Regions from separate parts of the Serratia symbiotica genome, predicted to be linked through region 1. Evidence: predicted binding sites of a transcription regulator. Region 1 holds the regulator's gene; the other holds the start of a gene.
The links. The regulator Fur, encoded in region 1, represses iron uptake genes when iron is present. The targets are predictions, from matches to a motif close to ATAATAATGAGAACNACTATCAA.
Positions count from the first base shown of each region.

Region 2: a site for Fur is predicted at 6,647-6,669, ahead of SYMBAF_RS14825 (TonB-dependent siderophore receptor). Genes of this name have one in related genera too.

Region 1 covers NZ_CP050855.1:1,910,050-1,926,055, forward strand. Annotated here, with positions in the region: gene sdhC (succinate dehydrogenase cytochrome b556 subunit) at 1-241, opposite strand, end outside; gene SYMBAF_RS09545 (citrate synthase) at 948-2,243, shown strand; gene SYMBAF_RS09550 (type 2 GTP cyclohydrolase I) at 2,526-3,269, opposite strand; gene phrB (deoxyribodipyrimidine photo-lyase) at 3,447-4,874, opposite strand; gene SYMBAF_RS09560 (YbgA family protein) at 4,875-5,846, opposite strand; gene pgm (phosphoglucomutase (alpha-D-glucose-1,6-bisphosphate-dependent)) at 6,037-7,680, opposite strand; gene seqA (replication initiation negative regulator SeqA) at 7,713-8,231, opposite strand; gene ybfF (esterase) at 8,466-9,227, shown strand; gene ybfE (LexA regulated protein) at 9,614-9,889, shown strand; gene fldA (flavodoxin FldA) at 10,072-10,611, shown strand; gene fur (ferric iron uptake transcriptional regulator) at 10,932-11,378, shown strand; gene SYMBAF_RS09595 (beta-N-acetylhexosaminidase) at 11,770-14,427, opposite strand; gene chiP (chitoporin ChiP) at 14,478-15,881, opposite strand.
Region 2 covers NZ_CP050855.1:2,970,562-2,986,567, reverse strand. Annotated here, with positions in the region: gene SYMBAF_RS14850 (SPOR domain-containing protein) at 96-1,070, shown strand; gene dam (adenine-specific DNA-methyltransferase) at 1,155-1,991, shown strand; gene rpe (ribulose-phosphate 3-epimerase) at 2,023-2,700, shown strand; gene SYMBAF_RS14835 (phosphoglycolate phosphatase) at 2,693-3,391, shown strand; gene trpS (tryptophan--tRNA ligase) at 3,394-4,398, shown strand; gene SYMBAF_RS14825 (TonB-dependent siderophore receptor) at 4,585-6,600, opposite strand; gene SYMBAF_RS14820 ((2,3-dihydroxybenzoyl)adenylate synthase) at 6,727-8,313, opposite strand; gene SYMBAF_RS14815 (Gfo/Idh/MocA family oxidoreductase) at 8,310-9,410, opposite strand; gene SYMBAF_RS14810 (hypothetical protein) at 9,407-9,544, opposite strand; one part of gene SYMBAF_RS14805 (IS3 family transposase) at 9,605-10,524, opposite strand; one part of gene SYMBAF_RS14805 (IS3 family transposase) at 10,524-10,773, opposite strand; partial or broken gene SYMBAF_RS14795 (AMP-binding protein) at 10,878-13,848, opposite strand; gene SYMBAF_RS14790 (helix-turn-helix transcriptional regulator) at 14,024-14,983, opposite strand; gene SYMBAF_RS14785 (ABC transporter ATP-binding protein) at 15,253-16,006, shown strand, end outside.

The DNA of each region.
Region 1 (16,006 bases):
CCGTGAGGATGCCCCAGAATATGAATTTGACAATGAAGCTATTCATGATGGCGGCCGCCTGCATGAAACCTTCAGGGGAAGAGAGAGACAGGCCCAGTAGCCAAAGGAGAATGCCCACAGCAATGAAGGTAATTACGCCAGAGATTCGATGTAAGATAGAGGCTATTGCAGTTACGGGAAAGCGGATCGTTTGCAGATCCATATTGACAGGTCGTTTTTTTTTCACATTTATTCCACACAGCTCTTATTATTTTCCTTCCTCCGGGTCTGGGTAAGAATCAAACAGCGTTAAGAGCCAAAACCCCTACGCGTCACGCGCTTAAACATCAATATCCTCTGTGCTCAAACGGCGCGCATTTATAACGCTGGGAGTCCCAACTTCGTGGTAATCCGGAGACCTCGCGGCAGTATAGAAGGGTTACATTCTTATTACAATTAACATACAATCACTTTGATAATATTTCTACCGAACAGTGATTCAGATCACACATCTCACAATTATTACGATATTAATCGCTTAAATTTACAATAAGTAAGCATTTGAATTACATATTGATTGCAAAAAGTTTTATGATGCGCTCTAGGTCAGCAGCTACACCTTCTCCATTATCCAAGATATGTAACAGTGTACCTGTCAAGCCTATCCCGATAGCTGTGGTTTCCCGCCCAGCTTTACCGCAAAAAGCAAATGTCGCTCATAGGGTTAACGTCCGCTCCATTTTGTGCGGGCAACCTGACAAGATTTAAGGTATTTCAGGTTTTAGGCGTTTTTAAAATTAAGAGCCTATCCCAGTGGGCGTTCATTGTTGTAGCCAGTTTGGATCAGGACAGCGCGTAACAACCGCAGCGTACATGGCGTACGTGAGGATGGTGAGCATTGCCCCAGGGCCAAAATGGCAAATAAAATAGCCTAGTGGGATAGATTCTAAGGCGCTAAGGAGACATAAATGACTGATAAGAAAGCGACGCTAACGATTAGTAATGATGGCGAAACCCCGATCGAATTGAGTTTATTAACCCCAACACTGGGGCCTGATGTCCTTGATGTCCGCACTCTCGGTTCCAAAGGTTATTTCACATTTGATCCCGGCTTTACTTCTACCGCCTCATGTGAATCAAAAATCACCTTCATCGATGGCGACAAGGGCATTCTGCTGCATCGTGGTTTCCCGATCGAGCAGTTGGCGAAAGAGTCTTGCTATCTGGAAGTGTGCTACATCCTGCTATACGGCGAGGCACCAACCGCAGAAGAATTCGATACCTTTAAAACCACCGTGACCCGCCACACCATGATCCACGACCAGATCACCCATTTGCTCCGTGGATTCCGCCGCGACTCGCACCCGATGGCAGTGCTATGCGGCGTGACCGGCGCGTTAGCCGCGTTCTACCACGATGCGCTGAACATCAACAACGAACGTCACCGCGAGATCACCGCTTTCCGCCTGCTGTCAAAAATGCCGACCGTGGCGGCGATGTGTTACAAATATTCTCTGGGCCAGCCGTTTATTTATCCGCGCAACGATCTCTCTTACGCTGGCAACTTCCTACACATGATGTTTGCTACCCCATGCGAAGAATACGTAGTGAACCCGGTGTTGGAACGCGCCATGGATCGCATCTTGATCCTGCATGCTGACCATGAACAGAATGCCTCCACGTCTACCGTACGTACCGCAGGCTCCTCCGGTGCCAATCCGTTCGCCTGCATTGCAGCTGGTATCGCTTCTCTATGGGGCCCGGCGCACGGTGGTGCCAACGAAGCTGCACTAAAAATGCTAGAAGAGATCAATACCGTCGATCACATTCCAGAATTCATCAAGCGTGCCAAAGATAAGAACGACTCGTTCCGTTTGATGGGGTTCGGCCACCGCGTGTATAAGAACCATGACCCGCGTGCCACCGTGATGCGTGAAACCTGTCACCAAGTGCTGAAAGAACTGAACAAAAAGGACGACAACTTGCTACAGGTAGCGATGGAGCTAGAACACATTGCGCTGAATGATCCATACTTTATCGAGAAAAAACTGTACCCGAATGTCGATTTCTATTCAGGCATCATACTGAAGGCGATGGGTATTCCTTCTTCCATGTTTACCGTTATTTTCGCCATCGCCCGTACCATCGGCTGGATCGCGCATTGGAACGAAATGCACGATGAAGGCATCAAAATTGCCCGCCCTCGCCAGTTGTACACCGGCTATACTGAGCGTGATTTCAAACCCCAGCTTAAGAACACATAATGCAGCTTTACCCTGGCTAATGCCGCACAGCGCCGCCCGATTGGGCGGCATTCTTTTGCATGTGTCTGACAGCAAAGCAAGGGGGCCAGTAAACTCGGCCCCAGGGTGATATCCGAGGTACTATAGAGCAAAATGGCACTCTGGGCGGTTTCCAACCACACCCGCAGGTCGCGTTACGCGTTAAGAGTCTATCCCAGTAGGCGTATATTGTTGCCGCCCATTTGCACACGGACAGCGCGCAACAACCGACGGTGAAACCGGGCGGGATCATGAGAAGAGACATCAGGCGGGATTAGGGATATCGATGAAGGTCACGCTAAAGCCGTGCTGCTGCGCCAACCATTCGCCCAACGCTTTCACACCGCCGCGTTCGGTAGCATGGTGGCCGGCGGCGAAGAAGTGAACCCCCATTTCCCGTGCGCTGTGAATGGTCTGCTCCGATACTTCACCGCTGATAAAGGCGTCGACGCCAAAACGTGCCGCGCTGTCGATAAAGCCCTGGCCACCGCCGGTACACCAGGCCACGCGGCGGATATGCGCTGGCGCATTATCACCACAATACAGCACGCTACGACCCAGACAGTTCTCGATGCGCTGTTGCAATGCAGTGCCAGTCAGTGGCTGGTCAAACTCGCCGTGCGGCACCAGCGGTTGCACCTGGCCAATCACCCGGATGCCGAGCGCCTGCGCTAACTGTGCGTTGTTGCCCAGCACCGGATGCGCGTCGAGCGGCAGATGGTAACCGTACAGATTAATGTCATTGGTCAGCAACGTTTTCAGCCGATTGCGCTTCATGCCACACACCACTGGCGCTTCGTTTTTCCAGAAATAACCATGATGTACAATAATAGCGTCAGCCTGCTGTTCCAACGCCGCGTCCAACAACGCCTGGCAGGCAGTGACCCCCGTGACGATACGTTGTACATGCGCACGCCCTTCCACTTGCAGTCCATTAGGCCCATAGTCCTGAAACGCCGCCGTATTTAGCTCGCTGTTGATCAGATTTTCCAGATCGAGGTTACGCATAATCTTCTCTCTTCATAGGTAAATGTCTGATGGCCACCTTACGCCCATCAGGACAACCCCCCCCTCTCCCCCAGATCGTTACCTTGCTTTAATGGTGATGCGCATACCTTCATTCCAGGCTGAGCTTGATATAGCCGATCACTACCGGAGAATCTTTCAGTGCGCCTTGCCATTGCCTTAAAATCCTCCCTGTTTCGCCGCTTCAAAAGCCGCCAGAGTCTCCAGACGAGCCTGCCGATGATCGACCACCGGCAGTGGATAATTCAGCACAAGCTGCTGCTTCTGTGCCCAAAGGTGGGGTTGATGAATGTCATTGTCCGGCACATCTGCCAGTTCAGGCAACCATTTACGGATAAATGTGCCTTGTGGATCAAATCGTTCACTCTGGCTGGTCGGATTAAAAATGCGGAAATAGGGGACAGCATCGGTGCCGGTAGAAGCCGCCCATTGCCAGCCACCGTTATTGGCCGCCAAATCGCCGTCCAGCAATTGCGACATAAAATAACGCTCACCGACGCGCCAGTCGATCAGCAAATCCTTCACCAAAAAACTGGCGCTTATCATCCGCAACCTGTTGTGCATCCAACCGGTATTATTCAGTTGGCGCATGGCTGCATCGACGATCGGATAGCCCGTTTCCCCCCGTTGCCAGGCTTGAAGCAGCGATTCATCGTTCCGCCAGCGTACCTTATCTGTCCACGCGATAAAGGGCCGATGTCTGCATAATGCCGGATAAGCCGCCATCAGATGCCGATAAAACTCACGCCAGATCAGCTCATTGAGCCAGCCGAAAGCGCCGCTTTCACGTTCTTCCAACACCGAAGGATGCTCAGCACACAGCCGATTGAAGCATTGGCGAGGAGATAGTGTGCCAATCGCCAGATAGGGCGACAGGCTACTGGTGCCAGCAATAGCCGGCAAGTCGCGCTGGGTGAGATAATCCTGCACCTGCTGGCGACAGAAAGCCCGCAGCCGCTGTAGCGCCGCCTGTTCGCCAGCGGGGAAATCCTCCCCTGGATCGGCATGCGGGTACTCAAACGCTGGAGGCGCATCCGGTATTGGCAGAGCACCGGCGCATGGTTGTGGTGCCGGCAGGCAACGCACGTCAGATTCGGTCAAGCGACGGATAAAAGCGTTGCGGAACGGCGTGTAAACTTTATACATTTCGCCACTGCCGGTTTGCACGCTCCCCGGTGGTAACAGCAGACTGTCATCGAAATGCTGGCAGCGCACCCGGCCAGCCAGGCGCTGTTCCACTTGTTGATCGCGCCGCCATTCATTTAGCTCATACTGCCGATTGTAAAACAACACCGTCACCTGCTGCTTTGCGCAGTAGTCCGTCAGCCAGTCAATCGAAGCAGCAAAGTCATCGCACTGATGGCAATACAGCGGAATGCCTTTTTGCTCCAGTGCCTGTTGCAACTGCTTCAGGCTAGCGTGGATCAGTGCCGCCTGGCGAGGTGCCATGTCATGCCGCCGCCATTGTTGCGGGGTGGCAATAAACACCGCCAACACCCTAGCATCAGGCTCGTTGCAGGCAGCATGCAGTGCTTTGTTATCAGTTATACGTAGATCATTACGCAACCAGACCAAGTGCGTAGTCATTCATAAAGCTCCTTGCGAATCATGGCCGTAACGCAGACGCAACGCCTCAGGGTAAGGGTCGAAATAGCGTTGATCCGCCAGATAGCTATCTGGGTATTCAGCCATATAGTGTTTGAGCAGCGCGATCGGTGCCAGCAATGGCTGCATGCCCTGCCGATAGCGGTCGATCAATTGCGCCAGTTCGCACCGTTGAGCGGCATTCAGTTGCTGGCGAAAATAACCCTGTACATGCATCAACACGTTGGTGTGATTACGCCGTGTCGCCTTGAGTGCCAGCAACGCCAGCAGGCGACGACGGTATTCAACCGCGAACGCTTCCAGTGAATCCCATTCACCAATACCAGCGACAAAGCGTCCAAGTTGGCGATACTGGGGCTGCGAATGCGCCAACAGCGACAGCTTGTAGCGGCTATGGAAGGCGATCAAACCGCCACGGGTCAGCCCTTTGTGCCACAGCATATTCAGGTCGTACAGTGCATAAACTCGTTCGATAAAGTTTTCCCGCAGCGTTACATCATTCAGTCGACCATCTTCTTCCACCGGTAGCCATGGCATTTGACTCAGAAGTTCAGCGGTGAACAGCCCAATGCCATTTTTGCGCGAGTCTTTACCGTCCTCGCTGTAAACCCGTACCCGCGCCATACCGCAACTGGGGGATTTGGCACAAACGATATAGCCGCACAAATGCTGCAATGCTGCCACTTGCCGTCCGGCGAATTGCTGCATATTATCGGCCAGATCGACGCTGGCATCGTTGCTGTAGCGCAGCGCTGTCCGCTGCGGCTGTTTAACCAGCCGCAGCGCCGGGCGGGGCGTCGGCAGGCCAATCGCCATTTCCGGGCAGATAGCCTCAAAACGCACATAAGGGGCCAGTTGCTCTACCGCAAAAGCCAAGCGCTTGTGGCCGCCATCAAAACGCACCGCATCGCCGAGTAGGCAGGCGCTGATGCCGAGTGGGATCTTATCGCTCATCGTGCTCTCCGACTGTGCTGGATAATGGTAGAAGTGTAGAGGAAGGGCTTGCAGAATACGACCTTGCCTCTATAGACAAAAACCACAGCTTTGAGCTATTCATAAGTGGCAACCTGAGTCTCAGTGCGTGGTGGTAGGCATAAGAAAGCGCTGCGAAAACAGCGTCTTTTATCAGATCAATAGAAGGAGATTATTTGGCAGAGGCTAGCACTTCAGCGACGATTTCTACTGCTTCATGCTCGATCTTCTCACGGTGTTCAGCACCCAGGAAGCTTTCGCAATAGATCTTGTAGGCTTCTTCAGTGCCTGAAGGGCGAGCAGCGAACCAACCGTTGTCGGTCATCACTTTCAGGCCACCGATCGGTGCCCCGTTACCTGGTGCGCTAGTCAAGCGATCAGTGATCGGATCTCCCCCCAACATGCTGGCCTTAACCCTGTCCGGTGATAGCTTGGATAACGCGGCTTTCTGCGCATGGCTAGCCGGAGCCTGAATACGGTTGTAGCTTGGTGCGCCAAAGCGCTTGACCAGATCATCGTAATGCTGCTGAGGATTTTCGCCGGTCACCGCCGTGATTTCTGCCGCCAGCAGGCACATGATAATACCGTCTTTGTCAGTCGACCATGGCATGCCGTCAAAGCGCAAGAACGAGGCACCGGCACTCTCTTCGCCGCCAAATCCCAGGCTACCGTCGAACAAACCATCAACGAACCATTTGAAGCCGACCGGCACTTCCATCAGTTTCCGGCCCAGATCGGCGACTACGCGGTCAATCATCGCACTGGAAACCAACGTTTTGCCTACCGCCACATCAGCGCCCCATTGCGGACGATGCTGGAATAAATAGTTGATGGCCACCGCCAGATAATGGTTAGGGTTCATCAAACCTTGTAGCGTCACTATGCCGTGGCGGTCGTAATCTGGATCGTTGGCGAACGCCAGATCGAATTTGCCGCGCAGTGCCAGCAGACCGGCCATCGCTGACTCGGACGAGCAGTCCATGCGGATGATGCCATCATGATCCAGATGCATAAAACGGAAAGTCTGATCGATAGAGTCATTCACCAACGTCAGATCCAGCTTGTAATGCTCGGCCATGCGCTGCCAGTAGGCAATGCCTGAACCGCCGAGTGGCTCCACCCCCAACTTTAGGCCGGCCCGCTGAATGGCCGCCATGTCAACCACATCCACCAGCCCTGTAATGTATGGCTGCACCAGATCTTTAGTATGCAGATGACCGCTGTGCCAAGCCTTATCCAACGACTGACGCTGCACGCCCTTCAAGCGCTGCGCCAACAATTCATTGGCGCGTTTTTCGATCATCGCGGTCAGGTGGGTGTCGGCTGGGCCGCCATTCGGCGGGTTGTACTTGATGCCGCCGTCTTCCGGTGGGTTATGGGAGGGCGTGATGACGATACCATCCGCCTGCGCCCCACCCTGACGGTTATGGCATAGGATAGCGTGCGATACTGACGGCGTAGGCGTAAAACCGTTATTTTCCTGCACGATCACATCAATACCGTTGGCAGTGAGTACTTCCAGCACCGAAATAAAGGCCGGTTCTGACAGCGCATGGGTATCCTTACCTACGTAGCAAGGGCCAGTCACCCCCTGCTGATGGCGGACTTCAGCGATCGCCTGAGCAATGGCGAGGATGTGCGCTTCGTTAAAGCTGTGGCGCATTGCACTACCCCGGTGGCCGGATGTACCGAATTTCACCGCATGGGCAACGTTGCCTGCCTCTGGCAGCAGCACGTAGTACTGCGATATCAACTGAGCTACGTTGATCAAATCGTTTTGCTGGGCGGGTTGCCCAGCACGTGGATTATTTGCCATCGACATCTCCTTCTTATCACTGTTGGCTAGTGTCAGATGGTCCCGCAAACCTTCTCCGTCAGTTCCGCCGGGAACTGCATCGCGCGCATAATGTGTTCGATCATACTACGCTTGCGACCAGTATTGGTATTGGTGATCACCCAATAAGGGGTGCCTGGAACGTGTTTCGGCTTAGTATGCCTACCGTTAGCCAGCAGGGTATGCTGCTCGCTGGCGAAATAAATACGGGTACGGCCATGCAACGCATCGGTGGCGGCGGCAAAACCGGCGGCATCAAGGGTATAAAGCGTGGAGAGCACCAGCATAAAACGCTCAATGGCCTTGCTCTGTTTGGCATATTCATCCAACAGTAGCAGTTCACGCATGGCACGCACGCGGTCAGACGCAAGTGGCGCAGGCAGCGCTTTTTCTCGCGGGCTGACAGTCGCCACCGGTTGCATTGCGGTAAATTTCAGCATGCGGCGTAAAATATCGGACGCGCTTTCACCAATATGTTGCGTGTGGCTGGCAATATAGCGGTAAAGTTCTTCATCAACTTCGATAGTTTTCATCTTTATCCAGTACTGTTTTTCTACTTAGAACCTAAAGCCAAACCTTACGTTCAAGCTATGGGATTATACGGTTAAAATCGCGGGGGCGAGCACCACTGCAGGCCGCAGAACGGAGAATGCAGACTAATATCTATAATGGATTCTGCCAAGCTTGCGCCGTTAAAATCCGCGTTATTCATCATGCGATTCGATCATGATACCCTAATCTAAATATCTCTTAGTAAGAACTTCTCGATGAAATTACATTATCAACTGCTGGTCGCCGAGTCAGATGCCCTGCCGGTGGTGCTGATCCACGGCCTGTTCGGCAATCTGGACAACCTGGGCGTGCTAGCGCGCGAGTTGAATCAGCACTGCAAGGTCATTAAGGTCGACCTGCGCAACCACGGGCTATCACCGCGTTCTGAAGAGATGACCTATCCGGCCATGGCGCAGGATCTGCTAACACTGCTCGACGATCTGCAATTGGAGCAAGTTATTGTCATCGGTCATTCAATGGGCGGCAAAGCAGCCATGGCGCTAACCGCCATTGCACCCCATCGCGTCGATAAGCTGGTTGTCATCGATGTGGCACCCGTGCATTACCGCACCCGCCGTCACGACGAAATTTTTGCCGCACTGGAAGCCGTCAACGCCGCTGGCATCACCCAGCGCCAACAGGCCGCCCAACTGATGCGTCATTCTCTGCGCGAGGATGGTGTGATCCAGTTCCTACTGAAATCCTTCCATAACGGTGAATGGCGCTTTAACCTGCCGGTGCTGATCGCCCAGTACAAAAATATCATCGGTTGGCAAGAAGTGCCTGCATGGCCGCATCCGGCGCTGTTCATCTGTGGAGGCCTATCACCCTATGTACAAGACAGCGACCGCGAAGACATTGTGCGCCAGTTCCCGCAGGCTCGTGCACATGTGGTGGCAGGCACCGGGCACTGGGTGCATGCCGAAAAACCGGAAATAGTGCTGCGTGTCCTGCACCGTTTTCTCGACGAGGCTTGACAGTTCCCCCTACTAACGGTGGAAAACGTACTAAAGATAACCACTTGGCACCTTTATGGCTTAGTTAGGCATTGTCGTTGCTCTACCTGCTGGGGTAATATACCTCGTTATGATTTTACCGCCATTTACAGCGTGTTCGTTAACGTCAATCTGGGGGTAAATTTGAGTAAGGGTTTAATTGGCCCGAAGTGTGTTAACCGAACCGTCTAGAAGCATGTATACCTTAAATCATTCAAGTTGCAGGAAGGCAACAACGCAGCGCTCCCGCAGGGGCTTACAGCAGTAAGTAACTGGGGTGAGCGAGGAAAGCTAACGCACATGCAACTTGAAGTGTGACGGGTATAAGCGCTTTTTGATGCATACTCCCTTGCAGTACACCGCTACCTATGGCAAAAGAACAAACGGATCGCACGACGCTGGATCTATTCGCAGATGAACGCCGTCCGGGACGCCCGAAAACCAACCCACTATCTCGAGATGAACAGCTTAGAATCAATAAGCGCAATCAGCTACAGCGCGATAAAGTGCGTGGGTTGCGCCGCGTGGAGCTGAAAATCAACGCAAATGCGGTAGACGCTCTGAACAAACTGGCGGAACAGCGCAATATTAGCCGCAGCGAGCTTATCGAGCACATGCTGCTGGCGCAACTGGCAGAGCAGTGACCAGAACATTGATCGCTTTAGCCACACAGGCGTCGCAGCGTTCAGAATAAGATGTTTACCGGTAAGAACGCGCGCCGCTAGGGTGCTCCAAACTCTTGCCGGGTACTATTTCAACCGATGTTAGCGGAGTTATCCCTAACATCGTGTAATGCAATCTATTGAAATAAAAGGTTATACGCGATATGGCTACGGTAGGCATTTTCTTTGGCAGCGACACTGGCAATACCGAAAACATTGCCAAAATGATTCAGAAAATTCTCCAGACACAGTTTGGCGATGGGGTATCTGAAGTTCACGATATCGCAAAAAGCAGCAAAGAAGATCTTGAAGGTTTCGATATCCTACTGCTGGGCATACCAACCTGGTACTACGGTGAAGCACAGTGCGACTGGGATGACTTTTTTCCAATGCTGGAAGACGTGGACTTCAGCGGCAAGCTGGTTGCGTTGTTTGGTTGCGGCGACCAAGAAGACTACGCGGAATACTTCTGTGACGCGATGGGCACCCTCCGCGACATTATCGAGCCGCTCGGTGCCGCCATCGTTGGTCACTGGCCAACCAAGGGCTATCACTTCGAGGCATCCAAAGGCTTGGCAGACGATGACAACTTCATCGGGCTGGCGATCGACGAAGACCGCCAGCCCGAGCTAACCGACGAGCGCGTTTCAGCCTGGGTTACGCAGATCGTCGAAGAACTGAGCCTGGGTGATATCGTCGGCTGAGCGCCATTGTTGTTGACCAACAGTTGAACGTAGGCCCAGCCAAGTGCATAGTATTATCAGCAGTACAGATTGCTGTAATTAGAAGCGACACATTTGTAGCTTCCCACATTGTCACGGTAAACTGCGTCATCGGTTTATCTTAGCCATCAAAGCGTTGCGGTGATATAGTAAAGGAATTTAATCATATCACTACTAACAATGTGCGGTTTCCATTTAGAACAACCAGTTCTATAATGAGACGCAATTAACTCTTTATGCTAACCAATGACACAGGTGAAAACGCCTTACGTTGATTAGTATAGCAACAGGACTGAATCCGCATGACTGACAACAACATCGCATTAAAGAAGGCTGGTTTAAAAGTCACGCTTCCGCGACTCAAAATCCTGGAAGTACTGCAAAATCCGGAATGCCATCACGTCAGTGCGGAAGATTTGTACAAAAAACTGATAGATATGAGTGAAGAAATTGGGCTGGCGACGGTTTACCGCGTGCTGAACCAGTTTGATGATGCGGGCATTGTGACGCGTCACAATTTCGAAGGCGGCAAGTCAGTGTTCGAGCTGACTCAACAGTACCATCATGATCACCTAATCTGTCTGGACTGCGGCAAAGTGATCGAATTTAGTGATGAATCCATCGATACGCGTCAGCGGGATATCGCCAAGCGACACGGTATCAAACTCACCAACCACAGTCTGTACTTGTACGGCCACTGTGAAACTGGTGATTGCCGCGAAGACGATACGCTGCACGACAAGAAATAATCCCACTAGCGGGATTATTGATTAGCAGACTAAACCCGGCACTGACGCGGCTGGCCCCGCCCTTGTCCCTTGTCAGGTCACTGAAGAAAGTACCGCACACTAAGCGTACATTGTTGCAGCCATTTTGGACACGGACAGCGCACAACAACCGCAGCGCGCAGGGAGTCCATGAGGAGGGTGAGCACTGCCCAGGGCCAAAATGGCAAATAAGTAGCCTAATGGATAGGTTCTTACTTAAGAACAGTCTGATACTGTGTTGATCACCAACTATTTTCTCCCGATTTCAGCAGGCTATTAAATACGCGAATAACCACCCGTATCGAATAAATCCTCTTTGCTGGTCGGGTAAAGGATTAGGTAACCGGCTACCTCCGTCTCCGTGGAACCTGCCTTACACTTTTTCAGCACGACTGTAACGCTTGTTGTCCGGGCTTACCGCACGAACCCATACTTCACCTGTTACCACCGGCTTGGCCTGCACATCGTAACGCCGCCATTGCTTGCCGCCATCGCTAGAATATTCAATGCCCAACCCCGGCAAAGAGATATTGGCTTCCAGCTTGCCGCCGATGACGCGAGCACCCGGTACCGGCAGGCGATAGCTGATGCCCCCCTTGTCCAGCTTGGCCAACTCACGCTGGCCGATCAGGTTGGCGAAGCGCAGCCAGTCCTGCTCCAAGGCGTTGTCATCAACAAAGTGCGTTTCCCCACCCTGGTACACACGACCAGCCTGGTAATCCTGCTCCCAGGAAGCACGATGCCAGGCACGTTCGGCCACTGATAGCGAACGCGGGAAGATCATGTATTCCATCTGGGGATCGGTGCGTTGGGTTTCGCTCCACATCTGGGCGGAAATGCCATAGGCACCCGGCCAGGGTTTGCCGCTTTTGGCACTAAAGCGGTGGCCATCACGATCCACCGAGGTTTCAGCATTCTGCGGCAGGTTATCCGGCGCGAAGCTGAACATCTTGCGCTCGTCGCTGAAGCGGGTACCCCAGTAATAACCGCGTTCGTCTGGATTCACTTCGTACGGGAAGTCCATATAGACGTAATCCGGGTTAGAAAGGATCAGCTCGTATCCCTTGTTCGCCCAATCGTTGGCGCTGTCGAAGCCGCCCCAGTACAGGGTATCCCAGAAATTCACGCCCACGCGCGACGTGGCGAATACCTTGGCGTCCTGCGCATCTTTCAATCCGTCCTGCCAAGCCTGCATTCTGTCAATGCCGTGTGCCTTCACCTGTTGGCTGACTTCTTGCGCGAAGTAGCTCGGCAGGTGCTCCATATCGGCCACCTTGCCGTTGCTTATCATCGCTTGGCACACCTGGGATTTTGCCCAAGGCTTATCTTCTTTACTCTGATCGATAACGCCTTTGCCCGGCTCAGGTTTCACGCGATCGGTATAGCCAGCTCCTAAACGAATGTTTTTCGCTTCATCACCACCAAAGTGCCAAGTACGCAGCGGCTGACCGGCTTCTTTGTGCATTTGGGCGATTTCGCCGATCACTTTGTCGACAAAACGTTTGGATGAATCCAGGCACGGGTTCAGATAACTTTGTCGGTTAAAGTACTGCACCGACGTGGTGTCAGAAGTATCGGTCGGATCCACCAGGCGGAACTCATTGGCCTCCTGCTCTTTGCCAGCCGCATGCAGTTTCTTGTAGCGAGCTTCCATGGAAACCACCGCAGCACGGGCGTGCGCCGGCATGTCTATTTCCGGGATCACTTCAATCTGGCGCGCCTGAGCATATTTGACGATATCAATATAGTCCTGACGGGAGAAGAAACCGCCGTAAACCTCAGGCCCTTGACCATACTGCGGCAACAGACAACGGGTTTCGCTCAGGTCGTGGCAGCGTTGCCCTCCTACCTCGGTCAGTTCCGGTAGGCCCGGTATTTCGATACGCCAGCCTTCATCGTCGCTAAGATGGAAGTGGAATTTATTCAGTTTATAGGCCGCCATCTGATCTAGCAGGCGTAGCAAGGCGTCTTTATGGTGGAAGTTGCGCGCAACGTCGAGGAAGATGCCGCGATACTGGAAGCGTGGCGCGTCTTTGGCATCCAGAGTGGCGATGTTGCTACCGCCATCGGTCGGCACCAGCGACAGGATCGATTGCAGACCGTTGAACACCCCGGCTTGATCGAAACCGATCACCCGCGCTTCCTTCTCGCCAATCTTCAGCTCATAGGCACCCGGCACTGCCGATAGCCCTTTAAACTTAGCCGGCTGGATGGCAGTCTTAATTGGATACCCCTTTGCGTTGGCGGCAACGCCCAGCAGCGCGAAACGCTGGCTGATGACCTCTGCTGTCGGTTTAACCAACGCACTCAACTCCAGCGCCACGCCTCTGCTGAGATCGATGTCCTGCGGGTGTACCTTCACTTCCATCGGCGGCGGCACAATCTGGCCACGCAGCACCACGGCTGGCAAGGTTTTCAGCTCGGCGTTTTTAATGAAGCGCGAAGCTGGCGTCATCAGGATGTTGTCGTCATCCTTGGTACGTTTCCACTGGTCGCCGGTCAAGGGCATCACGAACTGGCTCAGGTCTTCGGTATCAGTATTCAGCAGGATTTTCGGTTTGGCGTCGCCGGAGGTGGCGTACCAGCGAGGCACAAAGTCGGTTTTAAACAGTTGCCAGTACTCGGCGATGATCGGGATCTCCACCACCTTGCCAGCCGGGAATCCGCTGAATTTATTGGTCGGTTCCAGCTTGTACAGGTCGCCGGTCAAATGCGTTATGTTGAATTGATCATTATCCACCTTCAGGGTTTGACGGGCGCTGTGGAAATAAATCGCCCAGTCGCTGCCCTTGATCGCCTGGCCGTCATTGCTCAGGGTGATCAACATCCGGTGGCAGGCCGCCCAGTCGCCACCCAAGGCGGCGCAGTTCAGGCCGCTGTCGGCGGCACGGTTATCCACCATTTTCACATTCAGTTTCAGTTGGCTCAGTTGATCCACCAACTGCTGATTGGCAAGCGCGTTCCCCGCGCCGCTAAATAGCCCAAGGGTTGCCGTCATCGCGGCAAAAGCACGCAACTTGAATCTATTCATCTTCTTCATCGTTTTATTCCCGTTAAGTCTTCCCGGCGCAATCAACTGCATCAGAAAAGGGTGAATGGCGCGGTGACCATGAATTTGACGTCTTTCTCGTCCTGGAAGATATTGCCATAACCGCCACCCCAGCTTGGGATGTTGGTATGGTTAGCATATTGGGTGTAGTGCAGTTTGAGCTGAGTACCCTTGGCGCGCCCTTCCTGGACGGTGTACATCGCATCCAAGCTCCAGGCGCTCTCTTTCAGACGCTGACTCTGATCGTAGATCGGGTTGGTGCTCGGCTTGGCGTTCCAAGCGTAAACGTAGGAACCGCCGACCGCCATACCCGGCAGGCTCCAATTGCTAAGATCGTACATCACCCCAGCATAGAGCGCTTTCTCCCCGTTGGCGTTGAAGTCAGAACGATTATCCCACCACACGTCGAGATGGCCGTTGGAGGAGGCGTAAGTCGGCGTCATGCGTTGCAGGAAGAAGCCCTGGTTGCCTTCCGCTTTGACCATAGTGCCTTCCAGACGCCAGTTGAACTGGCCGGTGGTATAACCGAAGGTCAGCGCCTGCAACCAAGCCAAACCGTCGTAGATGTTGTTCAGATCGTCCTTGTCGCTGATGCGGTCTTGCGCACCGTAGAGCTGGTAGCGGGTGGTCAGCGGGTTGCCCAACAGAGCAAATTTATAAGATGCCTTGGTGAAGTACTGGTTCACATAGCCCTGAGCCTGACCAAAGGCGGCTTCCAGTACCAGATCGTTTTTAAAATCATACTTGACACCCAAAGAGTGCAAATAGGCAACGCCGGTTTTTTTATCGTTTTGGCGGAAGCCATCCATCTCGCTATGCCACGGTGCCTTGTATTTGTCCGTCCACATATAGGAGAAGCTTAGGATGCCGGCGTCACCGTAGTCAACGTTAACTCCCGCCTCCGCGCCACGATAAGTACCCGGCATAAAGCTCCAATGCGGCGCGAGCAGCGTCTGGCCGCTAGGCTGGATGTAACCGACACGCGCCCAGATCGGGCCGTATTTAAATTTACCGGCAGCTTTATACAGGCTGATGCCGCTTTTATCGCCGGAGTAATCTTCGTCATAGGTACGATTTTTCGAGGAAAACGCGATTTCGTTCGGGTGGCTGCTGGCGTTGGAGTCAGCCAATTCGATGGCGGTAAAGGCCCCCACATCCAGTGCGAACATGTTCCAGACGTAGCCTGAGGAGAAGTCCAGGCTCAAGTTGGCGGTAGAGTGCGACAGGTTGGTGGTGTATTTGTGGTCATCGCCACTGACCGGGTTGAGATCTTTACGGTCACGCTCACGTTGCCAGTAGTAAATACTGCCCGTCAACGTGGAATCATCGATAATCCCTGCGGCCTGCGCCTCAGGAACCACGGCAAATCCTACTCCCAATAGCGCGCCCGCCACAGCGAGCGCCAACGTTTTACGTTGAGATCCATGCACACCCATATGCAATCCTCTTTGACTTAGAACCTATCCCATTAGCCCATTAGCCCATTAGGCTATTTTATTTGCCATTTTGTACCAGGGCAGTGCTCACCCTCCTCATGGACTCCCAATGCACGTCTACTGGG
Region 2 (16,006 bases), 1.1 Mb from region 1:
AATGAATAAAGCATGACAGGTGTCGCTTTGCTATCATCGGGTTAATCTGCCCGTGCCACAATGGTGGGCTTTTGCTTCTAGTTGGAGGGTTTCAGATGGATGAGTTTAAACCGGAAGACGATCTCAGACCTGATAGCCGTGATCGTCGTCCTATGCACTCGCGCAAACCGGCTGTGGTATCTCGTTTTGCCGTATCGCGTCAGCATTTGATGATAGGTATCGGTGTTTTGGTGTTGCTACTGCTGGTTGTCGGTATGGGTTCGGCGTTGAAGGCACCGACCAAACATGAAACAGCGCAGGAAGGCACGCAAAACGGCGTGGCCAAAGATATCAACCTGTCCGGTTCTTCGGCACTGGTTACCAGCAACAATGGCGTAGTAGGTGGTACCACCGATACCCATGGTAATGTTGGCGTGAGCACAACGTCTCAGCCACAGAATGTCAGCGTTCCGCCGATCGCCAGCACGCCGACGCAAGCCCAGCCGTTACCCCCGCAAGGTGGGGCGCGGCAGCGTATCGAGCTGCCGGGCAATATGGTGGATGCGCTCTCTTCGCAGCAAGGGCAGGTTGACACAGTGACTCAAGGCAAAATCGGGGTGCAATCAACATTGCCGACGGCGTCGGCGACAGTAATGAACAGCGCAGCGGCGAGAGAAGCCATGCATCCGCTTCAGGGGAGTGCGCCGCAGGCCAAAACCGCCAGCAAATCGGCCACTACGCACCATAAAGCGCCAACCACGGTGTCAGCATCAACCTTAGCCTCTTCTGCCAAGGCGGGAACGGTAAGCGGCAGTGCCTTGCAGTCCGCAGTGGGGAACCACTATACCCTGCAACTGAGCAGTGCCTCGCGCCCTGATACATTGCATGCCTACGCTAAGCAGCAGAAGCTGCAAAACTACCTGGTATACCCCACCCAACGTAACGGCAAACCCTGGTATGTGTTGGTGAGTGGTAACTATGCGTCTTCTGAGGAAGCGAAGCGTGCCATAGTCACGTTGCCGGCGGATGTGCAGGTGAAAAAACCTTGGGTTCGGTCTGCACGTCAAGTCCAGCAAGAGCTTAAAAAATAAATCATTTAGATATGCGCACTGACGTGCCGTCTGAAACAGAGTACAATCCGCCGCTCTGCATTATATAAGTAGCTAATTGACGGCATGAAGAAAAACCGCGCTTTTTTAAAATGGGCTGGTGGAAAGTACCCGTTGGTGGACGAGATCCGTCGTCATCTGCCAGCGGGAGACTGCTTAATCGAGCCATTTGTGGGGGCAGGTTCAGTTTTCCTGAATACAGAGTACGATGCCTATATTCTCGCCGACATCAACAGCGATCTTATCAACCTGTATAACATCGTTAAGCTGTGCACAGACGATTTTGTGCGCGATGTCCGTATTCTTTTCACCAATGAATTTAATAACTCAGATCAATTTTACCTGTTGCGGAAAGAGTTCAATGCTAGCATCGATGCCTATCGTCGGGCACTGCTGTTTCTATATCTGAACCGCCACTGCTATAACGGCTTGTGTCGCTATAATCTACGCGGCGAGTTCAACGTGCCTTTTGGTCGTTATAAGAAACCCTACTTCCCTGAGGAAGAGCTGTACTGGTTTGCTGAAAAATCCCGCAATGCCACTTTTGTCTGTGAGCATTACCGTACTACCATGGCAAAGGCGATACGCGGTACGGTGGTGTATTGCGATCCGCCTTATGCGCCCTTGTCGGCGACGGCGAATTTCACTGCTTATCACACCAATAACTTCAGCATTATCGACCAGCAGGATCTAGCGCGGATGGCGCATCAGCTTTCTATAGAGAGCCAGGTGCCAGTATTGATTTCCAATCATGATACTGAGTTGACACGTGACTGGTACCAGCAAGCTTCATTGTATGTGGTAAAGGCACGCCGTACTATCAGCCGCAATGCTTTTGGGCGTGGTAAAGTGAACGAGCTTTTGGCACTGTATTGCGGAACCGGGAAATGCCCCGGCGTATAAACATTCGACCCCTAAGAGTGTGGAGAAGCGGATGAAAAAGTTTTTGATTGCCCCGTCCATTCTGTCGGCAGATTTTGCCCGGTTAGGTGAAGATACCGCTAACATGCTGGCCGCGGGCGGCGATGTGGTGCACTTCGATGTCATGGATAACCACTATGTTCCTAATTTGACCATCGGCCCGATGGTGTGTGAAGCGCTGCGCAATTACGGCATTAGCGCGCCGATCGATGTGCACTTGATGGTGAAACCGGTGGATCGCATCGTGCCTGACTTCGCCAAGGCTGGCGCGACCTATATCACTTTCCACCCTGAAGCCTCCGAACATATCGCTCGCACCCTTCAACTGATCCAAGAGCACGGCTGCAAGGCTGGCCTGGTATTTAACCCCGCTACCCCGCTGAGCTACCTCGACTACGTGATGGATAAAATCGACGTGATCCTAATAATGTCGGTGAATCCGGGGTTCGGTGGTCAGTCATTTATTCACGGCACGTTGGGCAAGCTGCGCCAAGTGCGCAAGTTGATCGACGCAAGCGGCCGCGATATTCGTCTGGAAGTCGATGGCGGGGTGAAAGTCGATAATATCGCCGAGATCGCTGCTGCGGGTGCCGACATGTTCGTTGCTGGGTCGGCGATTTTCGGCAAGCCGGATTACCGCAAGGTGATCGACGACATGCGCAGCGAACTGGCGAAGGTGGTTTATGGCTGATTTTTCCGCCATCCGCGCTTTGGCTTTTGATCTGGATGGCACGCTGGTGGATAGTGTGCCAAGCTTGGCGGTTGCTCTCGATCTGGCCTTGGTGGAAATGGGGTTGCCGCCAGCGGGGGAAGCGCGTGTTGGCACTTGGATCGGTAACGGTGCCGACATACTGGTGCAGCGTGCACTGTGCTGGACGGAAGCGGCAGCCTCACCGCAGCAGGCTAGCCAACTGCGTGAACGCTTCGATCATTTCTATGCACAAACTATCGACAGCGGTAGCCGCCTGTTCCCGCAGGTAAAAGAGACGCTGGCCCATCTGGCCGCACAAGGTTATCTGATGGCGCTGGTGACCAATAAGCCGACGCTGTTTGTCGCCCCTTTACTGGCTACGTTTGCCATTGGTGACTATTTCTCGCTGGTGATCGGTGGTGATGATGTGACGGAAAAGAAACCGCATCCGGCACCGCTATATCTGGCGCTTGGCAAGCTCGGCCTGCGTGCCAACGAGTTGTTGTTCGTCGGCGATTCACGCAATGATATCCAGGCGGCACAGGGCGCAGGTTGCCCATGTGTGGGTCTGGCCTATGGTTATAACTATGGTGAGTCGATTGCCCTGAGCCACCCTGACTGTGTGCTGGAACGCTTCGCCGATTTGTTGCCCGTTCTTGGGCTGTCATCTTTAGAGGATCAGGAAATTTAAACATGAGTAAGCCCATCGTATTTAGTGGCGCACAGCCGTCCGGCGAACTGACCATTGGCAACTACATGGGGGCGCTGCGTCAGTGGGTTCAGATGCAGGATGACTACGACTGTATCTACTGTATCGTTGATCTACACGCCATCACTGTGCGTCAAGATGCGGAGCAACTGCGTAAAGCTACGCTGGATACACTGGCATTGTACCTGGCCTGTGGCATTGATCCGGAAAGGAGTACTATCTTCGTGCAGTCGCATGTACCGGAGCATACTCAACTGGGCTGGGTGCTGAATTGCTACACCTATTTCGGTGAGTTGAGCCGCATGACTCAGTTCAAGGACAAATCCACTCGCTACGCAGAGAACATCAACGCTGGTCTGTTCAGCTACCCGGTGCTGATGGCGGCGGACATCCTACTGTATCAGACTCATCAGGTGCCGGTTGGTGAAGACCAAAAACAGCATCTGGAGTTGAGCCGTGATGTGAGCCAGCGTTTTAACGCGCTGTATGGTGAGGTGTTCAAAGTGCCTGAGCCGTTCATTCCTAAGTCCGGCGCGCGTGTGATGTCGTTGCAGGAACCGCACAAGAAGATGTCTAAGTCGGACGACAACCGTAATAACGTCATTGGCCTGCTGGAAGATCCGAATGCGGTGACTAAAAAAATCAAACGTGCGATGACCGACTCCGAAGAGCCGCCGGTCATCCGTTATGACGTGGCCAACAAAGCGGGCGTCTCCAACCTGCTGGATATCCTCTCCGGTGTGACGGGCAAAAGCATCGTTCAGTTGGAAGCTGAGTTTGCTGGCCAGATGTACGGCCAGCTAAAAGGCGTGGTGGCGGAAGCTGTGTCCGGCATGTTGAGCGAATTGCAACAGCGTTACTACAGCTTGCGCAAAGACGAAGCCTACTTGCAGCAGGTGATGTGTGACGGTGCTGCTAAGGCGCGTGCGCGTGCGCAGGAAACCTTGGCGAAAGTCTATCAGGCAGTTGGCTTTGTAGCGCCGCGATAACGCGAACAGTAAAAAGGGTGTCCTCCTCGCTGAAAGTGCAAGGACGACTAGAGTGTGTCCGGCCAATGACCACCAGCGGCGGTCAGGTGCAATGGCGGGATACAGCCTAAAGTGCGGCTTTTGCAGCCTATGCCGTGATGTTGACTTATATCGGGCAGCGCCTGCCATTGGCTATAAAACTGAGGCTCAGAAAAAATCAATGCGTGTGTTAATGCCGATGGTTCGCCCGATATTGGCCTGTGCTAAGGCGCCATTGCCGCTAACATAACCGAAGGTGTGGTAGCGGCGATCTAACAGGTTATCGACATAGACAGAAATATTCATAAATTCGGTCGCCTGCCAGCCCAGTTGGGTATCCAATGTGGCATAGGTTCCCTGTTGCAACTGATTATTGCCATCAAAATTGTGCGGTCCCACCAGATTTACCGCCAGGCGCGTCATCAGGGCACCATAATTTGTGTCAATCACTCCGTTCAGACTGCTTCCAGCACGGTAGCGTGGTACAAAGGGTACCCGGTTTCCGCTATACAGCGCGCTGCTATTAGTAAACTTGGAACGTACCACATTGCCGTTCAAATCCCATGACCAACCCGGTGCGAACAGCCATTTTGCCTCAAATTCCACGCCACTGGCATCGGATGTGCCAGCGTTACTTAATGTTTGCATCCCGACCGGGCCGGAATAGAGCTGCATGTCTCGTGTATGGGTATGGAAGGTTGCGGCTTGTAATTGCACACTGGAGGAGGCGTAACCGGTGCCGATCTCATAGTTGATGGATTGTTCCGCTATAAAGGGTTTTGCATCAAGTCTAGGCGAGGGTACGATATTGAAACCAGAAGGTTTATATCCTTGTGCAATACGGGTATAGACCCGCCAATCATCGGTAAGCATATAGCCCGTGGAGAGTTGGCTGAGTACCTGGTGATCATGATTCTTTCCGCTATCGCCAAACGGGGTGTTGAGCATATTGCCATGATACTGGGTGCTTGCCTTATCGTGAGAATAACGGACGCCGCCCCCGATGTTGAATCGATCGGTTAAATGCCATGTCAGGTCACTGTAAGCTGCCAGTGTTTCAGCGCTAGTGTAGCCATTGTTGTTCATACGCATTGATAGCATGTCGTAAGTTGCATTCACCTTCTCGCGCGTATTCTGGCGATAAAGCCCCAATACCATATCAATGGGGCGAGCTTCACCATAGGTGGCGGCGCGCAGTTCTTGAACATCCTGATTCCAGCGCTGAGGTAGGTTAACCAGTAATGTTCCAGTCGGGAAGGTCCGTGAATAATGCTGTTGTTGCCAACTGCTGATCAGGTTAAAAGCCCAATTGTCGGTGGTGTATTTGCCATTTAGCGTCTGGCTATCAGTACAGCGCCGCAGAGAAGGATCAGGTGCGCCGTTGCCTATTATCAGTTGACGGCTTTTTATGTCATCCCAGGAAACGTAAGTATCCTGTGTGGCGCGGGTACAGTCGCGCGAGGCTGAAAAACTCATCTCCCAGGGGTGATCGTCTGGAGCCAGTCGTAGCTTGACATTACCGGCGCTGGTACGTGAACCCCCTAAATCAGTGCTGCCAGTGGCAGGGTTAATCATGTTGCCGTTATCAACCTGACGTAGCAGGGTCATGCTGCCGTAAAGTAATCCCTCCTGAATGGGGCCGCTGAGATTGAGCTTGCTGCGGTAGCTGTCACGGCTGCTGACGCTGCCCTCAATGTAGCCGCGCGGCAGACTATCCGGCTGCTGAGTCACGATATTGATGATCCCGCCCTGGGCGCTTTTTCCGTACAAGGTTCCCTGTGGGCCGCGTAGCAGCTCCACGCTCTGTACGTCAGTAAGCGCCTGGATGGTATTAGTAGAAAGCTGCGGAACACCATCGACATAAAGGGTGACGGCGGGATTATAGAAATCCTGTGCCGAGGAGACGCCACGCAGTGAGACCGTCGAGAAAATTAGGCTACCGCTATTTTCAATGTTCAGCCCTGGTAATACCCTGACCAGTTTATCGCTGCTGGTGACAGCGGCAGCGCTTAATTCAGGCGCACTGACAACAGTAGAAGAGACATTATTCGCGGATGCCGAGCGGGAGGATTGTTTACTGGCAGTGACCACTATCCTGTGGTCATCTTGCTGTGAGATCTGAGCATCAACGCTCGCAGAGAGCAGCACCCCCAAAGTCCAAGTATAAAGCCGTATGATATTCATTGTTATGATTCCTTGTTAAATGGTAGAAAAATCCCGATCAATTTAATTGATAATGATAATCACTTCTGTTGAGATCTACCCGAAACGGATTTATTTCAACCTGTTTCGGGTCTGTCAGGTCGGTGATTATCGGGAGTTCTCGACGTAACGTTCAGCGGCCAGCGCAACCAGACGCTTTTTGTCTATCTTGCCAACGGTGGTTAACGGCCAGTGATACAAAAATTCAAACTGATCAGGAATTTTCCACAAGCTAATTCCCATATTGCCTAGGTATTCGCGCCATTGTTGAATATTGGAGTGAACCGGTGGGGGGATGATGAACGCGCAAATTCGCTCGCCGAGCAGGGGATCGGGTACTGCGACGACGGCGCAATCCTCAATATTGGGCAGACGCATCAGCATGGACTCGACTTCCGCAGCGGCGATTTTTTCTCCAGCACGATTGATTTGCTCTTTAATACGGCCTACGACCTGCATATTTCCCCATTCATCACAGCGCACACAGTCTCCGGTGCGATAAAATCCTTCAATGGTGAATGCCTGCGCGTTGTGGGCTGGGGCACGATAGTAGCCAGCAATGGTGTAGGGGCCGCGCGTCAGCAGTTGCCCTATCTTACCAGGTAATACGTCGTTTTCGTCCTCATCGACAATTCTGACTTCATCGTAAGGTGATAGCGGGCGTCCTTGAGTATTTAACACCGTTGATCGGGGATCGTCCAAACGGGTGTAGCATAATAAGCCTTCTGCCATGCCATATACCTGCTGCAAAATACCGCCGATGGTAGTGATGATCTTTTCTGCCAAAGTAGGGTCTAGCCGTGCGCCGCCCACCTGAATGACGCGCAGGGAAGAGAGATCGCTATTTTCCCACTCTCTGGCCTGTACCCATAATTGTGCTAATGCCGGCACTAATGCGACATGAGTGACTTTTTTCCTGGCGATCAACGGCATCACCTCATCACAACTGGCGTTGTCGGCGAGTACCACTTTTCCCCCGCATGACAGGGTACCCAAAATTCCTGGGCAGGCCAGCGGAAAGTTATGGGCGATGGGGAGAACGGCGAGATACACGCTGTTTCGGTTAATCTCGCAAAGCTGTGCAGAGGTACTGAAGTTATAGCTGTAGTCGGCATGCGTACGCGGAATAAGCTTTGGCGTACCCGTAGTACCACCGGAAAGCAGCAGCAACGCGGTATCGGCAACATCGGGATGAGGCCATTCACATCGCTCACCCTGTAAGGAGAAAAGAGGTGTAAAGGTTCTTTCGTTGTGTGATGTCTCAGCCACCAAGATATGACGTAGGCAGGCGTGTTTATCACGTACTTGCTTGGCCAGTTCTGCGTGGCTTTCCCCTGGAATAACGTAGGCGGCAGGTTCCGCCAGTGCAATCAATGCGTCGATGTCGGCAGCGCGTTGGGAGGGCATGGCCAACACGGGAACAGCACCAGTACGTAACAATGCAAAAAGCAGTGTGACAAAAGTGCAACTGTTGGGGAGCTGAACAATCACCCGCTCACCTGAATGTAGCCCCAGCGTGAACAGGCCAGCGGCGAGTCGGTCTACGCGCTCATTAAGCGCCTGGTACGACAGCGTTTCATCCTTATCGATCAGTGCAATACTGGACGTATAGCGGGAAGCCCAGGTACCCAGTTGTTCGCCAAGGGGCGAAGGAAACTGGCGGATAAGTGGTTCGAATATTTCTGGATCAGTCATAGCGCTTCCTCGTTTTCTTGGTGATGGAGGTTATCCAACAGGCCATGGTGCGGTGGGGTGAGGTGGCGTATTTCCGCATTGCCGACGTTCTGCATTACCTGCTGCCATAATCGTGAGAGCGCCACCTGATGCGTCGCATGACAAGCCGGAGGCTCAGGTGTACCTGCCAGATGCGCCCTGAACTGTTGCAACAACCAGGCCACGCCAGCAGGGCCAGCGATTTCACAGCAATCGCGCCAGGTCAGTGGGGCAGTGCAACGCGTAAGTGCCGGTGATGGGTGCAGAATATCGGGTCTACGATAAAGACTGTGCGCATTTTCCTGATGTTCGTCGACGTACAGGCTGGATGACCAGATAACCGGCCCGTAGCTTGCGTCCAACGAAAGGTAGCCTTCCGGCCAGCTCAGAAGCTGTCGGTGCATGATTAGGCTGTGCATATCAGGATCGGCAGGGTCTAAGTAGCGTTGCAGTAACAGACAGGCCTCGCCATCGGGCCAGTAGAGCCGTAGAGCATGAAAATCGGCGAAACTGCTGACTACTTCCGACTTTACCGTTGTGGCATCAACGCCTTGCGCCAGCAACAGCATATCCAGCGAAGAGTAGAGCAACTGGCAGCTGGTGGTGACTTGCGCAAACTGCGCGGCCTTGCCCAGGCAACGACGTCGTTGACGTGCATCATTGATCCAGGTGCGCCCTGCGTGAGTGTGTGGGTAAAAAGAGTTAACCCAGTAGCAGCAGCCGTTTTCTTGCGCCAGCGCTTGCAGCGCATTCAGATCGTCAGGATGTAACGGGTGTTCCTGAATGACATGTACGCCACGTGTCAGAAAATGCTTGGCGAGCTGCGTGCCGGATCCCCCTGCGACAGTGGAGCGTACCACGATACAGGCAATATCAATCGTCTCCGGTAGCTGTTCTAGCGAGGTATACAACGGAATACCAAACGCGAAGGCCAACTCTCGTGATCGGGAGCTTCCCTGGGCCAGTAAGCCCATTAACTCCAATCCTTCAGGCGGTTGTATGAAAGCATTAAGATATATTTCTCCAAATTTAGCGCCGACGATCAGTACGCGTTGTTTAGCGGTAATGGACGAGTTCATACCCTGTTCTCCGGTTGAGTTGGCGTATCGGCAAGCCATAGACGGATAGACTGTGCGCAATGTTGTACTTGGGGTTGTTCCATCATCAGTTGCCAGTGAGTGGCGTCGAGCGAGTACTCGCAAGCGTGGGTCATCCACGCCTGCCACTCATTTTGTGCCGGAGTCCAATGTGCAGGACGATCTGTGTGTAGTGGTCAACTAAAACTGGCCACCGCGTTAGAGTTTTTCCAGTATCGGTTTTCCGATTCGTTTGGTGGTAACCCACCGTTATATTCATGCGGCCTGAGCGCGCTGTAATACCCAACGATATAGTCCGTTATTGCGTGGGCTGCATCGCTGAAGTTTATGTAACCCGTCACCGGTACCCATTCGTTCTTCAGACTCCTGAAGAAGCGCTCCATTGGGCTATTATCCCAGCAGTTTCCACGCCGACTCATACTCTGTCTGATCCGATACCTCCACAGTGACTGCCGGAACTGTCTGCTTGTGTAATGGCTGCCCTGATCGCTGTGGAACATCACTCCGGCTGGTTTTCCCCGGGCCTCCCACGCCATCTCCAGCGCTTTGATGGTCAGCCTGCTGTCCGGTGAGAACGACATTGCCCAGCCCACCGGTTTTCTCGCGAACAGGTCGAGAACAACGGCGAGGTAGGCCCAGCGCCTGCCTGTCCAGATATAGGTCACATCGCCACACCACACCTGATTAGGCTCTGTCACTGCGAACTGCCGCTCAAGGTGATTCGGGATAGCGATGTGTTCAAGGCCACCGCATTTATACCGATGAGTGGGCTGTTGACAACTGACCAGCCCCAGCTCTTTCATGAGCCTGCCGGCGAGCCATCGTCCCATCCTGAAGCCCTTCATGGTTGCCATAGTTGCGATACTCCTTGCGCCAGCAGAGCCATGGCTGACGCTATGCAGTTCCAGTACCTGGCTGCGTAATACAGCTCGTCTGCCATCTGGTTTTTCAGGACGGTTTTTCCAGTATTTGTAGCTGCTGCGATGAACCCCGAACACGTGGCAGAGTGTGACCACCGGATAATGCGCTCTGAGTTTCCCGATTATCGAGAACTGTTCAGGGAGTCTGACATCAAGAGCGCGGTAGCCTTTTTTAATATTTCGTTTTCCATTTCAATACGTTGTATTTTTTTCCTCAGCTCACGTATTTCAATTTGTTCAGGAGTAATGGGAGAGGCTTTAGGTATTTTTCCCTGCCGCTCATCACGCAACTGCTTCACCCATCGCGTCATTGTGGAAAGGCCGACATCCATAGCACTGGCTGCATCTGCCACGGTGTAGTTCTGGTCAACGACCAGTTGAGCGGATTCGCGTTTGAACTCTGCACTGAAATTTCTTTTTTTCATTGAAGCACCTGTAATGTCCTGAGGTGAGCATATCACCTCTGTTCAGGTGGCCAAATTCAGTGTGCCACTACAGATCGCCAGCGAGGCTGGATACCGCGTTCCTGCATAAGTGATGCCGGATCGTCAGAAAGAAACTGACCAGGCTCCAACATCAACAAGCGATGTAGCAAAAAGTCGGCGACTTGCTCCTCTGCGTCATCACCTTGGAAAACGGGGTGGGACGAGGCGGGAAGAAGCGTTTGCCAGTTATCCGGTAATGCCGGATGGCAATGATGCGCGACGCTTAACTTATCGCCCTGCGGTACGACAAACGCCACCAGCGTCTTGTCTTTTTCCCCCACCGCCTATCCATAATTCGCCCACTACCCAGTCGGGGCAGTCGCGGCCTAATTCATCCACCACCCGATAGCGTTGGTTAGCCAGAGGATAACCATAGGGAATGGAGCGCCAGTGTGCAGGTACATGCTCAATGTCGCAGGCGTTGGACCAGATAGCGGCTTCGGTGGCACCGCCCATGGCAATAAACTGCCCTTGTGGGCGAAATGCACGATAACGTTCAGGAAGATCAAGGCCAATCCAGTCACCGGAGATCATCACTGCGCGTAGGTTGGCGGGCGCGGAGCAGGAGACGCCTTCACACCAGGTCAGCAGCATGTTGAACAACGCAGGCACACTGTTCCAGAGCGTCACCTGATAATCTTCGATCAATTCACACCATGCACGGGGATCGCGCCGTTGGTTTTCTGCCGCGATGACCAATGCGCCGCCGGCGGTAAGTACGCCGAAAATATCGTAAACCGACAGATCAAAGTGCAACGCCGAGAGTGCCAACACCCGGTCATGAGGGTTGACCTGATAACGGCGATTGATATCAGCGCAGGTATTCAACGCCGCCCGGTGAGAAATGACCACGCCTTTGGGCGTACCGGTGGAGCCGGAGGTATAGATGATATAAGCCGGTTGTGTAGGTTCCCGCGACAGGGTGATGGCAAGCGGTTCGGCTTTTATCGCCTGCTGCCAGCTGAGGGTCAGTACATCATTTGTCTGGCTAAGGTTATCGTGCTGGCAAACCAGTACCCGCTGAATGTTGGCGTCTGCGTAGATGCGTTTTCGCCGCGAAGTGGGTTGATCCAGTGAGACGGGAACATAAATTGCCCCGCACAGCAGCACCCCCAGTATGGAGACAATTTGCCCTGCACCTTTTGACATGGTCACGGCGACGTTGTCTCCGGGCTGTACGCCGTGTTCTGTCAGATACGCCGCGCAGCGTCTGGCTTTCTCCGCCAGTTCGCCATAGCACCACTGGTAACGGCTATCGATCACTGCCAGCGCTTGCGGTTGCTGGAGAGACATGCGGAAAATGCCCTCATGCAACAGACCTTCTGGAAGGGGGACAGTGGTGCTGTTAACCTGTAAGCGCACGGCCTGTTGGCTGGGAGGCATTAACTCATCAAATGGCCGTGACCATGCGCTACTGTCACTACATAGTTGATTGATCAATGCACAATAAGTCTCAAACAGTGTTTCGATCAGCGCTGGAGGGAACAGTGCTTCGTTGCTGTCCCATTGCAGGTAAATCTCTCCCTGATGTTCAAACACCAGGTGGTCTATCCACACCTGCGGGGTTTGCGAAATGCCCCAGGCCGGGTCTCCTAGCGGGGATTGTGCATGGCGACTGTACAACGAGCGGCCAAGATTACTGGTAAACACTACCGGAGCACCGTGGGGATAACGCTGCTGTCGTTTCAGTTCACGCAGCAGTTCGACACCAGACCAATGGCGGTGCTCCCAGTCCTCAGTGAACGTTAGCTGATTTTTAAATGCGAGGTTACCGAGTGTATCGCCGTAGCAGACGGTATCGAGCAGAATAATATTGGTGAAATCGGCCAGCATGTTGTCTACAGCAGGATGTAACGGCTGTCGATCGAACAGCGTCAGATTAAGCAGCAAACGTGATAAACCTCCCCAACGCGCCAGCACTGCGGAAAAACAGGTTGTCAGCACCATGGTTGGTGTGACGCCGATATCCCCCGCCTGTTGGCTAAAGCATGCCCAGCGTTCTGCGGGAAGAGTCATCCGGCGCCGGGTGGTGCGTACTTCACTGACAGTAGCTGGCTCACAGGCCAACGGCAGTATGGGGGCAGGGGGCAGATTTTCAGCTTTTGCCAGCCAGTAACATCGCGCTTGCTCAATCGCCCCTTGATTAACCTGTTGCTGTTGCAGTATCCAGGAGCGGAAATCGTAATGGACATCAACCGGGGCCAGTGACTCTCCCGCCAGTAAGGCGTTGAGTTCATCGAAGAACAGCGTAAAGCTGGAAGCGTCCATGATAAGAAGGTCAATGCTGACATGCAGGCGATGGTAGCCTTCTGGCAACAATGTAAGCTGGAAATCAAATGTTTCGCCAATGTCCACGCGTAAGAGACGATGGCTCAAACGTTGGCGTAACGCGTACAAATAAGCATCGCGGCTAGGTGAGTCGCTTTGGCGCAAATCATGTACGGTAACGCCGTGCCAGTAAGGCTGTTTCTGATAGTACTGCTGGCCGTCGGCGCGAAAAGCGATGCGCAGCATGGGATGGCGTTGTAACAATAAGGTGATAGCTCCTTCCAGACGCTGCGCCGTCAGGCCGTGGCCTTCGAACTCTTGATACAGATGACATCCTACGCCGCCAAGCACTTGACCCGGCATGCGACCGGTTAGATAGGCGTGCTGCACTGGGGTAAGTGGGAAGGGGGTGCCATCGGTCATCAACTGCCAGACAGGAGCTTTAGTTGCCGTCTCATCATCTTGCGTTTCTTTAAGGTGGCGATGCATCAATTCACGCCATTGTGCCAGCGTGGGGTTGGCGTACAGCTCACGCAGTGTGATGGAGTAGCCATGCTGACGAAACCAGTGTAGCCATCTCATCATTCTCATTGAGTCCAGCCCTTGCTGGATCAAATTGCTTTCCTCGCTCAATTGTTGTGGCATCAGATTCAGTTCCTGCGCGAGTTGTTGGCGCATTTGCTGGTAAGCGATATCGTGTCGGCTATTCTGCAAAAAAGTATTCTCAGAGAGTGCCCCGAAAATCATTTTCCCTCCTGATAGGACATCTGAAAACGGACGAGTTTATTAATTAATAATACTTATCATTATCATATGAGAACCACCCGAAACGGGTTTATTTATCCCCGCTTCGGGTTGGAAGAGAAGAAAGGATCAGTGAAACCCAGGGTGGTTTTGTCTAGACCGTGCTGAAAAAAGAGATCTAAAGCAGACGTTTAAATGTTGACGGGTTCACACCAAACTGTTTTTGAAAGGCAACGGAGAAGTGGCTGGCATTGGTATACCCTAAATCGGCGGCGACCGTCATCACTGACGCGTTACCATTGGCGAGTCGTCTTCTGGCTTCCTGCATACGTTCGAGTTGAAAAAGCCCGTACACACTATTGTTAAATAGAGTACGGAACCCGCGTTTTGTTTTAAGCACGCTCAGACCTGTCTCCCGTGCCAGTTCAGCGATGGTGGGTGCTTGCGTTAAATCTGCCAACAGAAGATCCTTGGCCCGTAGTAGTTTCTGGCGTTCCGTAGGATTGAAATGGTCACAGAGGCAGTTATCGTCCTCATGATATTCATCCAGCATAAGGCTGAGCATGACCAGACTCTGTCCTTGTAGCCATAAATTCGCCGGTTTCTGTTCGTGGCTGAACCCATCATGCAGCCGGGTTAGCGCATGACGTAATGCTTGAGCAGTTAAATGCGTTTCGGCGTTATAGCGCTGTTGCTGACAATAGTCGTGGGAATCAATTTTATGCCTAATGGCCGCAATATTGTCCGGTACCCACTGTGTGAGTGCGGCAGGGCTGAGTGAAAGCGTAATGCTTTCGAAGCTGCCGTAGTAAAAGGCGCTGCCATGACAGTCGGGCGTATGGGTAACGTAGTGACAGTTGCATTGTAACTCCCACTGGAGATGGCGCTGCGCACCATGTAATGCGATACGTGATGACCCTTCTAGAATACAGGAAAAATTAATTCTTCCCAGATCATCATGCAGTGGCAGTGTCGTGGGCTGCGAAAAATGGCCTCGCCAGAGCAGAATATCCATGCCTTCTTGGAGCGAATAGCGTAGCAACTCGCACTGGTCTGGCATGTTTACACCTTTTGCGCCCTCCCCGACCACCAGTTGATGAATAGAGATTTCAGATTTTGTTCGTGGTGACTCCGTCATAGCCTGGTTATCTCCCTGTGACTCTACCAATGTACCAATGCGGGTATAAAAAAAACCAAATGGGGCAGATATGGTTTTGATAATGGTTATTATTTAGATTAACTATCAGAACGCCACAATGGAAGACGTTTTTTGGCGTCAATGCAAATTCATCAGGAAATTCATCGACTCTCATGATATTTCATTCATCTGATTATGAACAGAAAACCCCTGGGCGTTTTCCTCTCTGGCGCGTTATCACACCGGTTCGTGGAAAAATTATTTTTTCGATGACGCTGTCTGGTCTGGCAGCATTAGCCAGTCTGGGTGCGTTGCTTTTTCTCGCGGGGAGCCTGCGTCAGTTACAGGATACGCCCGCTGTTATGCCGCTATATCCGTTAATCGGCATGATAGGCTGCGTGGTGTTGACCTTCGTTCTTCGCCTACAGGCATTTAACCTCTCCCACTATGCAGCTTTTCGCCTCGAAAAGGTGCTACGTGGCGAACTGGCGTGTAAGTTAGTAAAACTTTCACTCGGTGAATTACAGCGGATGGGAAGCGGTGTGCTGGTTAAAGTGATACAGGACGATGTGAAGTCGCTACATATTTTTGTTGCCGACAGCACGCCGCTCTACGTGCGGGCAGTACTCATGCCGCTGGCGACGATGGCGTTGCTATTCTCGCTGGACTGGCGGCTAGCACTGGCGGCACTGGCGGTGCTGGTTTTTGGTGCCGTGGTGTTGGTGCTGGCTAGGCGTAGCTCCGGTGAAATGCAGCAACGTTATCACCAGACGCGGGAGCAAGTGAGTGCGGCGGTCATTGAGTTTGTGCAGGCGATGCCTGTAGTGAGAACCTTTGATAGCGGCTCGTCTAGCTTCGGGCGCTATCAACACGCCCTTGAAAATTGGGTCGCGGTGCTGAAAACCTGGTATCGCAGGGCAGGATACTCTGCTCGCTTCTCTTTCTCCATTCTGAATCCTCTCCCCACTTTATCAGTGTTGGTATGGGTGGGATATGGTTTGATGAGGCATGACAGCCTAGATA